DNA from 2 places in the Martelella sp. K41-7 genome. Region 2 is predicted to be linked to the other one. Evidence: riboswitches for the same ligand, from Rfam matches in the RefSeq annotation. Region 2 holds a riboswitch; the other holds the start of a gene.
The links. A riboswitch is a leader RNA that binds a small molecule or an ion and turns the genes downstream of it on or off. The one in region 2 is predicted to bind FMN.
Positions count from the first base shown of each region.

Region 1 (4,756 bases), 1.9 Mb from region 2:
CCGGAGCGAGCCCGGACGGCAGAAGCTGAACCAGTTCGGGAGCCTCCTGGACGTTATCGTCGTAGACGCCCACGACAGAACCACGCTCGGACATGACGAAAAGGTAGTTTTTGTCGCCAAACGTGCCGGTGATGAGGCCTTCCGGCTCGACACCCTTCTTGCCCGCACGCTTGTCAGGGAAATGACCAATAGCGGCAACGGCGCGTTCGAATGAGGCACCAGCTTCATACAGCAGCTCACCGGCGTCGGAGAAGATCGAGAAGCCGCGAGAACCACCCTTGTAGTCGCCTTCATTGGCGATGACGAAACGGTCATTGTCGAGCCACTTGACAGTGTCGGGCTCGCGCGGAATGCCGGTCAGCGACCCGGTAAAGTCGAGCTTGCCATCCTTTTCGGTGTCGATCCCGGTCAGATCAACCGTACCGGCGGAGAAATGGTTCTTCACCTCACCCGTATTGCCGTCGACGATCACAAGGCCATTGTTTTCCTGCAGGGTTACGACGATCTCATTGTCGTCATTGATGTCGATAAATTCCGGCTCCGGATCGCTCGGGGCGGTCATTTCCGCAAAGCCGGTCATGGCGACGTGTTTCGTGGTCGCGCAATCAGCAGCACCGTCCTTCAACGCGATAATGACCAGATCGCCGGCCGGCATCTGCGGAATTACGCCGTCGTTCAGGTCTTCATCGCGTTCATTCTCGATGGCGATGGCAACGATCGAACCATCGGGAGACACGGCAACCGAATCGGGCTGGCCGCCGAGATCGCATTGGGCTTCAAGAGTCTTGGATGCGATATCGATAACCCCCAGGAAGCCTGAAGGCGCCGTATAGCTTTCCGAGGTGTTAACGCCGACAAAGGCTTTTGCACCCGAAACGGCGACCGATGTCGGCTCACCGTCCAGCTTGATGGTGCCGGCGGGCTTGGGCGCACGCGGATCGGTGATGTCGATCAGACCGACGGCTTCCAGAGGACTGTCGGAATAGACAAGCATAGTGCCGTCTTCGCTCGCGGCGATGATCTCCGCCGAAGTTTCACTCATCGCATCCACATCGGCAGGCAGGTTCTCGGCAACGCTGAAAACGGCGATACGGTTGAAAACAGGTTCTGCGGACGCCGGAATGGCAACAGACGTCAAAAGCGCGGCTGAGAGCGCAGCGCCGGAAAGGCGGAGTTTCATGGTTTTCCCTCCAGGAATGAGATACCGGAGGGTTGTGCGTCACGCCTGTGACAGGATGATTACGACTTAATGACGCGACGGTGACACTCAGCGTTCCTTCTGCCGCTCAATCAGCAAAATCGAAAGAGAGGCCGCCAGGATCATTACACCGCCGATCCAGAACAACGTGTCGGGCGCGAAGCCGAACACCAGCCAGCCGCCGAGAACATTCAATGGCAGCTTCAGATCGTCGAAAGGCTGCACATAGGCGGCATCGGCACGGGAATAGGCGAGTGTCAGGAAATACTGCGCCAATACAGTCATCAAGCCGAGCGCCAGCATAATCCAGATAGCATCTCCTGTGGGCACGGCGAAGCCGCCGCCCACTGCGACGATGGCGTTGATCGGCGTCAGCAGCATCAACAGCCAGACCGTGATCGATTCCGGACGTTCATGGGCTGTCAGCTTCTTGGTGATCAGCGATGTGCCACCCCACAGAAGCGCAGACAGAACCGGAAGGAGCGCCGCCCAAGTGAAACTCTCGGACCAGGGCTGAAGGATCAGCACCGCGCCGGAAAAGCCGGTTGCAGTCGCAATCCATCGCGAGGGACCGACGCGCTCGCCGAGAAAGACCCTGGCGCCGACGATGATGAAGAACGGTGAAGTCATCACCAGCGCGATCGCCTGGCTGATCGGAACCGATGCCAGGCCGATAGCCCAGGCCTGCACACCCAGAGCGGAAAGCGCCACGCGAGCGATATGCTGACCGGGAAAGGCGCTGCGCATCACCGAAAGGCCGGTGCGCCAGAGATAGGGTATGGCAAACAGAAAGGCGATGCCATACTGCCAGAAGGCCACCGACGATGCGGCAAAACCCATCTTCATCGTCAATTGCTGGATCAGCACATTGCCGGCGGCATAAACCACCCCGGCAAGCACCATCCAGAAGGCGCCGGTCAATGCGGGAGAACGATAGATTGCCTTGCTCATGCCTGTCTCGATCCTTCACTGCGCCTCAAGGCGCGCGCAATACGGGACGACGCATGTCACCGGCGGCGATCGGCGACCCCTCCGGCAGCTTGCATTCTCTTTCATCCGGACTGTAACCGTCGGCTCCGGTATCTCACCGGATCTGCTGACCCTTTCCGATCTTCATCGGAAAGGCGCTCGCGGGCTTGCGTCATCAACGCTTACCGCCGGTGGGGAATTGCGCCCCGCCCCGAGAATGTTCCGGCAGCACACCTGTGCGCCCGGCTGTGTTCATGCAGCAAGACTTAGTGAAGCCGCTCGCCTGTCGCAACAAAATTATGCGCAGGCTTTGGTAACTGAGCGTCAACAAAACACAACAAAAAACCCGGAGCGAAAAGCCCCGGGTTTGTGCGCCATTCATGAGACGGCAGATCAGGAGTTGCAAGCTTCCTTGAGACCCTTGCCAGCCGTGAACTTCGGAACATTGCGGGCCGGGATGTCTACTTCCGCACCCGTCGACGGGTTGCGGCCCTTGCGCGCCGCGCTGTGCGAAACGGTGAAGGCACCAAAGCCAGCAAGGCGCACTTCGCCGCCGTTCTTCAGTTCGCCCTGTACGGCGTCGAATACGGCGTCGACAGCAGAAGCAGCATCGGTTTTGGACAGACCGGCCTTTTCGGCAACGGAGGCTACGAGTTCACTCTTGTTCATGTTTCCACCCTTTCTCAAATGGTTCGAAACGGATCTTTTGTTTCTGGAATGTCGGCAACGCAATGACCGGCACCCGCTGACTTCAAAAGCCCTGCGTTTCAGGGAATTGCAATAGGCTTGCGCCAAATTGTGAGGAAAAGGCCGACCAAAGGACAACCTCAGGGGCCCCTTTTCCACAGGAGCCCCTGAAAAGTGGCGACATTACGGCCTCAATGCGCCACAGACTTGACCGATTCGCCGTCTGTTTCATCGGTGGAAATCGCAACAGGTTCGGCGTTCGGGTCCCATTCAATCGGCTGCGGCATCTCCAGAAGAGCATGCCGCAGAACATCACCCACATGCGATACGGGGATGATCTCCATACCGTTCTTCACATTGTCCGGGATCTCGGGAAGGTCCTTGGCATTCTCTTCCGGGATCAGCACCTTGGTGATACCGCCGCGCAGAGCCGCAAGCAGTTTCTCCTTGAGTCCGCCGATGGGAAGCACACGGCCGCGAAGGGTGATCTCACCCGTCATTGCCACGTTCTTGTTCACCGGAATTCCGGTCATCACCGAGACGATCGCAGTGGCCATGCCAACACCGGCAGACGGTCCGTCCTTGGGCGTTGCGCCTTCCGGAACATGGACGTGAATGTCAGTCTTGTCGAACATAGGCGGTTTGATGCCGAAGTCGACCGCACGCGAACGGACATAGGATGCCGCCGCCGAAATCGACTCCTTCATGACATCGCGCAGATTGCCGGTAACGGTCATACGACCCTTGCCGGGCATCATCACGCCTTCGATCGTCAGCAGCTCGCCACCAACTTCGGTCCAGGCGAGACCCGTCACGACACCAACCTGGTCTTCACCTTCCGCTTCACCATGACGGAAGCGCTGAACGCCGAGATAGTCCTCGAGATTGTCAGCGTTGATGTGAACAGCCTTCGCATCACCCTTGACGATTTCAGTCACAGCCTTGCGGGCAAGCTTCATCAGCTCGCGTTCCAGACTGCGCACGCCCGCTTCGCGGGTGTACTGCTGGATCGTTCGTTCCAATGCCGCATCGTCGACCGAAAACTCATCCGGCTTCAACGCATGCTCGCGGATCGCCTTGGGCAGCAGGTGACGCTTCGCGATTTCCAGCTTTTCCTGTTCGGTGTAGCCAGCAATGCGAATGATCTCCATGCGGTCCATCAGCGGGCCGGGAATGTCGAGCGTGTTGGCGGTGGTGATGAACATCACGTTGGACAGATCGTATTCGACTTCCAGGTAGTGATCCATGAAGGTCGAGTTCTGTTCCGGGTCCAGCACCTCAAGCAAGGCAGACGACGGATCGCCGCGGAAATCGGCACCCATCTTGTCTATCTCGTCGAGCAGGAAAAGCGGGTTGTTCTTGCCGACTTTCTTCATCGACTGGACGACCTTGCCGGGCATGGAGCCGATATAGGTGCGCCGGTGACCACGGATCTCCGACTCGTCACGGACCCCGCCAAGCGCCATCCGCACATATTCGCGACCGGTTGCCTTGGCGATCGACTGCGCAAGCGAGGTCTTGCCGACGCCGGGCGGGCCGACGAGGCACAGGATCGGGCCCTTCAGTTTCTTGGCGCGCGCCTGCACCGCAAGGTATTCAACCACGCGCTCCTTAACCTTTTCGAGGCCGAAATGGTCTTCCTCAAGCACCTTTTCGGCAAGCTTGAGGTCACGCTTGACCTTCGACTTCGAATTCCACGGCAGGCCGGTGAGCCAGTCAAGATAGTTGCGCACCACGGTCGCTTCCGCCGACATCGGGCTCATGTTGCGGAGCTTCTTCATCTCCGCATCGGCCTTTTCGCGGGCTTCCTTGGAAAACTTGGTCTTCTTGATACGGTCTTCCAACTCGGCCATTTCGTCACGGCCATCCTCGCCCTCGCCGAGTTCCTTCTGAATGGCCTTC
Region 1 is NZ_CM147867.1:1,418,530-1,423,285, reverse strand. Features, by position in the region: gene AC0L7L_RS06755 (esterase-like activity of phytase family protein) at 1-1,180, opposite strand, end outside; gene AC0L7L_RS06750 (DMT family transporter) at 1,268-2,149, opposite strand; FMN riboswitch at 2,239-2,390, opposite strand; gene AC0L7L_RS06745 (HU family DNA-binding protein) at 2,561-2,836, opposite strand; gene lon (endopeptidase La) at 3,046-4,756, opposite strand, start outside.
Region 1: another riboswitch for FMN. It lies ahead of AC0L7L_RS06750 (DMT family transporter); the one in region 2 lies ahead of ribD (bifunctional diaminohydroxyphosphoribosylaminopyrimidine deaminase/5-amino-6-(5-phosphoribosylamino)uracil reductase RibD).

Region 2 (4,756 bases):
CGTTCAGCGTATAATCGGCGGCAAGTGCCGAGCCGGCGAGAAGGCTGGCCGCAAGACCTGCCAGTGCGATGCTGCCCAGTTTGGTGAAATGTGTCATATCGTCCTCCCATTCAGACGTTGGTGGTTGGGGCCTTTTGCCCCGGGTCTTCGAAAAACTCAGGCTTTTCCTCAAAAATTGCGGGAAGGTCACTGAGGATCTCCCGCAGGTGACCGCGAACGGCAAGTTCGGCGGCCTGCTGATCGCCGGCGCCTATGGCGTCGACAATGGCTCTGTGCTGGGCGGTCAGCTTGACCATCGGAAAGCGCAGCAGGCTCAGATAACGAACCCTGTCCATCTGCACCTTTAGGCCTTCGATCAGCGCCCAGGCCCTTGCCTTGCCGGCGGCATCGGCAAGCGTCTTGTGAAACAGTTCGTCGAGCGCGATGAAGCGGTTGGCATCCGTTGTCGCCGCTTCGCTCTGCTCCTGAAGCTGAAGTCTCAGTTCTTCCACCAGTCCGGGGTCGGGTCTGGCGGCAAGGAGTTTGACGATATCTGCCTCGATGGCCTCGCGGACGAAGCGGGCATCCATCACAGCCGCCTGCGAAATACGGCGCACGAATGTGCCGCGTTGCGGACGGATCTCAAGCAGCCCCTCTTCGGAGAGCTTGATGAAAGCTTCACGCACGGGCTGCCGACTGACGGCAAAGCGCGCAGCCAGTTCCGATTCGGAAAGCCGCGAGCCCGGCGGCAATTCATTGTGGAGGATCAGGTCGCGCAGAATACCGTGCAGCTGCGCGCCGACCGGAGCGCCCGGTGCAATGCTGACGGTGATTGTCTCTGGCAACATGGTTTTACCTCCCGATGTTTTTTATCGTGCACCATACTTCCATACTAGTCAACAATAGAATTTGGTGATAGTGATTTTGCCAGGTTGGGCTTGCCTTTCATCGAGGCTCGCCTGGAATAACGAATTCGCTCAGGGAGAAAAAAATGAGGCAGACTTGGCGCTGGTTCGGGCCTTTGGATCGTGTGTCGATTGATGACATGCTGCAGGCAGGCGTGGAGGGTGTTGTGACCGCGCTTCACCATGTGCCCACAGGCGAGGTCTGGACACCGGAGGAAATCGCGAAGCGGCAGCAGCAACTCGCCGTCATGACCGACGGCGGCCCTTCCGGCCTCAAATGGGACGTGGTCGAAAGCCTGCCCGTATCCGAGGATATCAAGAAGCAAAAGGGTGGCTGGCGTAGCCATATCGAGAACTACAAGCTCAGCCTGGAAAATCTCGCTGCTGCGGGGATCGAAACGATCTGCTATAATTTCATGCCGGTGCTGGACTGGACCCGAACCGATCTTGCGTGGCGCTTGCCGACGGGCGCGACCTGCATGCGCTTCGATTATGCCGATTTTGCCGCCTTCGATATCCATGTTCTGGAACGCAAGGGTGCAGCTGAGGATTTCCCGGAGGCTCTCCGTGAGGAAGCTGCACGCCGTTTCGCCGAAATGGATGATGAGCGCCAGCAATTGCTTGCCAGGAACATCGTTTTCGGGCTGCCGGGCGCAGCCGAGAGCTTTACCCTTGAAGACGTCCGCCTGCATCTGGCCGAATATGCAGCCCTCCCGGCGGAGGGGTTGCGCACCAATTTCACCGCCTTCCTCGAGGAAGTCGCACCCGTTGCCGAAAAGCTTGGCCTCAGGCTCTGCTGCCACCCGGATGATCCGCCCTTCGGTCTGCTCGGGCTGCCGCGTGTGATGTCGACCGAGGCCGACTACAAGGTGATGATGGACGCGGTTGATACGCCCGCAAACGGCATCACACTGTGCTCCGGCTCGCTCGGTGCGCGCCCGGACAACGACCTTCCCGGCATGATGGAGCGCCTTGGTGATCGTGTGCATTTTCTGCATTTGCGCAATGTTCACCGCGAGACGGCTGACATCAAGGGATCGTTCTACGAGTCTGAACATCTCGGTGGCGATACCGACATGGTGGCGCTCGTTGCTGCTGCTCTCTCAGAGGAAAAGCGCCGGCGCGATGCCGGCCGGGCCGACTGGAGCATTCCGTTCCGCCCCGATCACGGCCTTGATATCCTCGATGACCAGAACCGTAAGGCACAGCCGGGCTATCCGGCCATCGGCCGCCTCAAGGGGCTTGCCGAATTGCGTGGTATCGTGGCTGCCCTCAGCCGTTGATTTCCTCCTCCGGCTGCGCGAAGGTCAGCGCCAGCAGGTTTTCGCGCAGCCGGGGCGGGTCATCGTCGACCACCGCGTTGAGCTGGTCATGCGCCAGACCGGCACGGCACGCAAAATAAGATTCAGCCGTTCTTCAGTCAGGCTGATCCGTCGCGCGCGCTTTTCGGAGATGAACGGAATGACGTTTGGTGCCAGGCGCATGCTCGATGGCGGTGTTGACCTTCTGTTTGCCGGAAACCGGCTCGTTGCCTGGTCGCTTATACGCTGACAGGCTGTTCACAAATTGCCGCTTGTCATTTCGAAACCCCGCGCCTAAGTTTGATGGTGTCGGTCGGAGGTCCGGTCGGCGACGTTCTCAGGGCGGGGTGAAATTCCCCACCGGCGGTAATTGCTCTTTGGAGCATCAGCCCGCGAGCGCCTTGATCGAAGGGAACTCCCTGGCGGCCAAGGGTCAGCAGATCCGGTGTAACTCCGGAGCCGACGGTTAGAGTCCGGATGGAAGAGAACAGCGTGCGATGACGCGTGGACTGTATCCCGTTTTTCGGGTGCGGTGCCGTATTTCATTCCGCTTTTTTGCCCTGCATGGCGTCTTTTTCGAATGATGAGGCCAGCGCATGGGCATCCAACCCGCCGCAGACAGTCTGAATTCCGCCATCATGACGGCCGCGCTATCGCGGGCGCTCGCCGGTACCGTGCGGTTTGCAGGCGCAACCGCACCCAACCCGCCGGTGGGCTGTGTGCTTCTCGATGCTGACGGCATGGTGATTGCCGAAGGGTTTCATCGCAAGGCCGGCGCACCGCATGCGGAAGCCGAGGCGATTTTCAAAGCACGCGCGGCCGGGCTTGTCAGCCATATCGATACTGTTGTCGTCACGCTTGAACCCTGCAATCACCACGGCCGCACGCCGCCTTGCGCCGATGCCATTCTCGCAACACCGGCTCGTCGGGTGATTATCGGTGCGCCCGATCCGAACCCGAATGTGGCAGGCGGCGGGGCCGGGCGTCTGGCTGCCGCCGGGCTCTCCGTAATCTTTGCTTCTGAACTTGCGGATCGCCGCGCGCGACAGTTGGCGCAGCAGGCAGCCCGGCTGATCGCGCCCTTTGCCAGGCGGAGCGTCACCGGCCTTCCGTGGGTCACCGTCAAGCAGGCGATCGATGAGAATGGCGGCATGGTGCCGCCTGCGGGCGCCACCACATTTACCTCTTCTTCCTCATTGACGCTGGCCCACCGCCTGCGCCGTCGTGCTGATGCGATTCTTACCGGTTCCGGCACGATCCTCGCCGACAATCCGCAATTCACCGTCAGGCGAGTGCCCGATTTTGCGGGCAAGCAGCGTGTGCTTGCGATTCTCGACCGGCGCAACCGGGTGTCGGCGGGTTATGTCGCGGACGCCGAGACGCGCGGATTTTCGGTTCTGAAATCCGATAGCCTTCTGGATGTGCTGCGCGAGCTGGGAAAGCAGGGCGTCATGGAAGCTCTGATCGAAGCCGGCCCGACATTGACCACCACCGTGCTCGAAAGCGGGCTCTGGGACGAACATGTGTTGATTGAAAAGGGCGATCCCGACCGGGTTCGGTTCTTTCATCGCGACCCTGAATTTGACGCACTGGACGAGGCGGCCTTTCCGCTCGGAGAACAGACATGACAAGAATGGAACGCAACCTGACGGCCTCTTCGGTTGAAAAGGCCCTTGAGACCCTGAAAGCCGGCGGCATGGTGCTGCTGGTCGATGACGAGACCCGTGAAAACGAAGGCGACGTCGTCGTTGCCGCCGATTTTGCGACGCCCCAAGCCGTCAATTTCATGGCGAAACATGCCCGCGGGCTGATCTGCCTGACGCTAACGGGCGAACAGGTTGACCGGCTTGGCCTGCCGCCGATGGTGCCGAACAACCGAGCCCGCCATTCAACGGCGTTTACTGTCTCCATCGAGGCGGCGAAGGGCATTACCACCGGCATTTCGGCTGCGGAACGTGCGCACACCATTGCTGCCGCCGCCAATCCCGATGCAGTGCCGTCCGATATCGTCTCGCCCGGCCACATGTTTCCGCTGCGCGCGGCGGAAGGCGGGGTTCTGGCGCGCGATGGCCATACCGAAGGTGCCGTCGATTTGGCGCGTCTTGCCGGCCTCAACCCGGCGGCCGTCATTTGTGAGGTGATGCGCGACGATGGCGAGATGGCGCGGCGACCCGATCTGGAAGTTTTCGCGGCGACCCACGATATGCCGCTCCTGACGATCCGCGACCTTGCTGAATATCGGATGCGCACCGAAATCCTCGTCGAGGAAGTCGCAAGCGCAGCGCTGCCGACCGCGGTTGCGGGTTTTCAGGCCCACGCCTTCAGAAGCCTTATCGACGGAACCGAACATCTGGCGCTGGTGAAGGGGCCGCTCGGTGATGCACCGCTGGTGCGCGTCCACTCCGAATGCCTGACCGGCGATGTCTTCGGTTCGCTCAGATGCGATTGCGGCGCGCAGTTGCAGCAGGCGATGGCGCTGATCGGCGAGAGCGGCGGTGTGATCGTCTATCTCAAGGGGCAGGAGGGACGCGGCATCGGCCTTGCCAACAAGATCCGTGCCTATGGGCTCCA
Region 2 is NZ_CM147867.1:3,275,669-3,280,424, reverse strand. Features, by position in the region: gene AC0L7L_RS15590 (C4-dicarboxylate TRAP transporter substrate-binding protein) at 1-97, opposite strand, end outside; gene AC0L7L_RS15585 (GntR family transcriptional regulator) at 111-827, opposite strand; gene uxuA (mannonate dehydratase) at 971-2,167, shown strand; FMN riboswitch at 2,515-2,678, shown strand; gene ribD (bifunctional diaminohydroxyphosphoribosylaminopyrimidine deaminase/5-amino-6-(5-phosphoribosylamino)uracil reductase RibD) at 2,782-3,813, shown strand; gene ribB (3,4-dihydroxy-2-butanone-4-phosphate synthase) at 3,810-4,756, shown strand, end outside.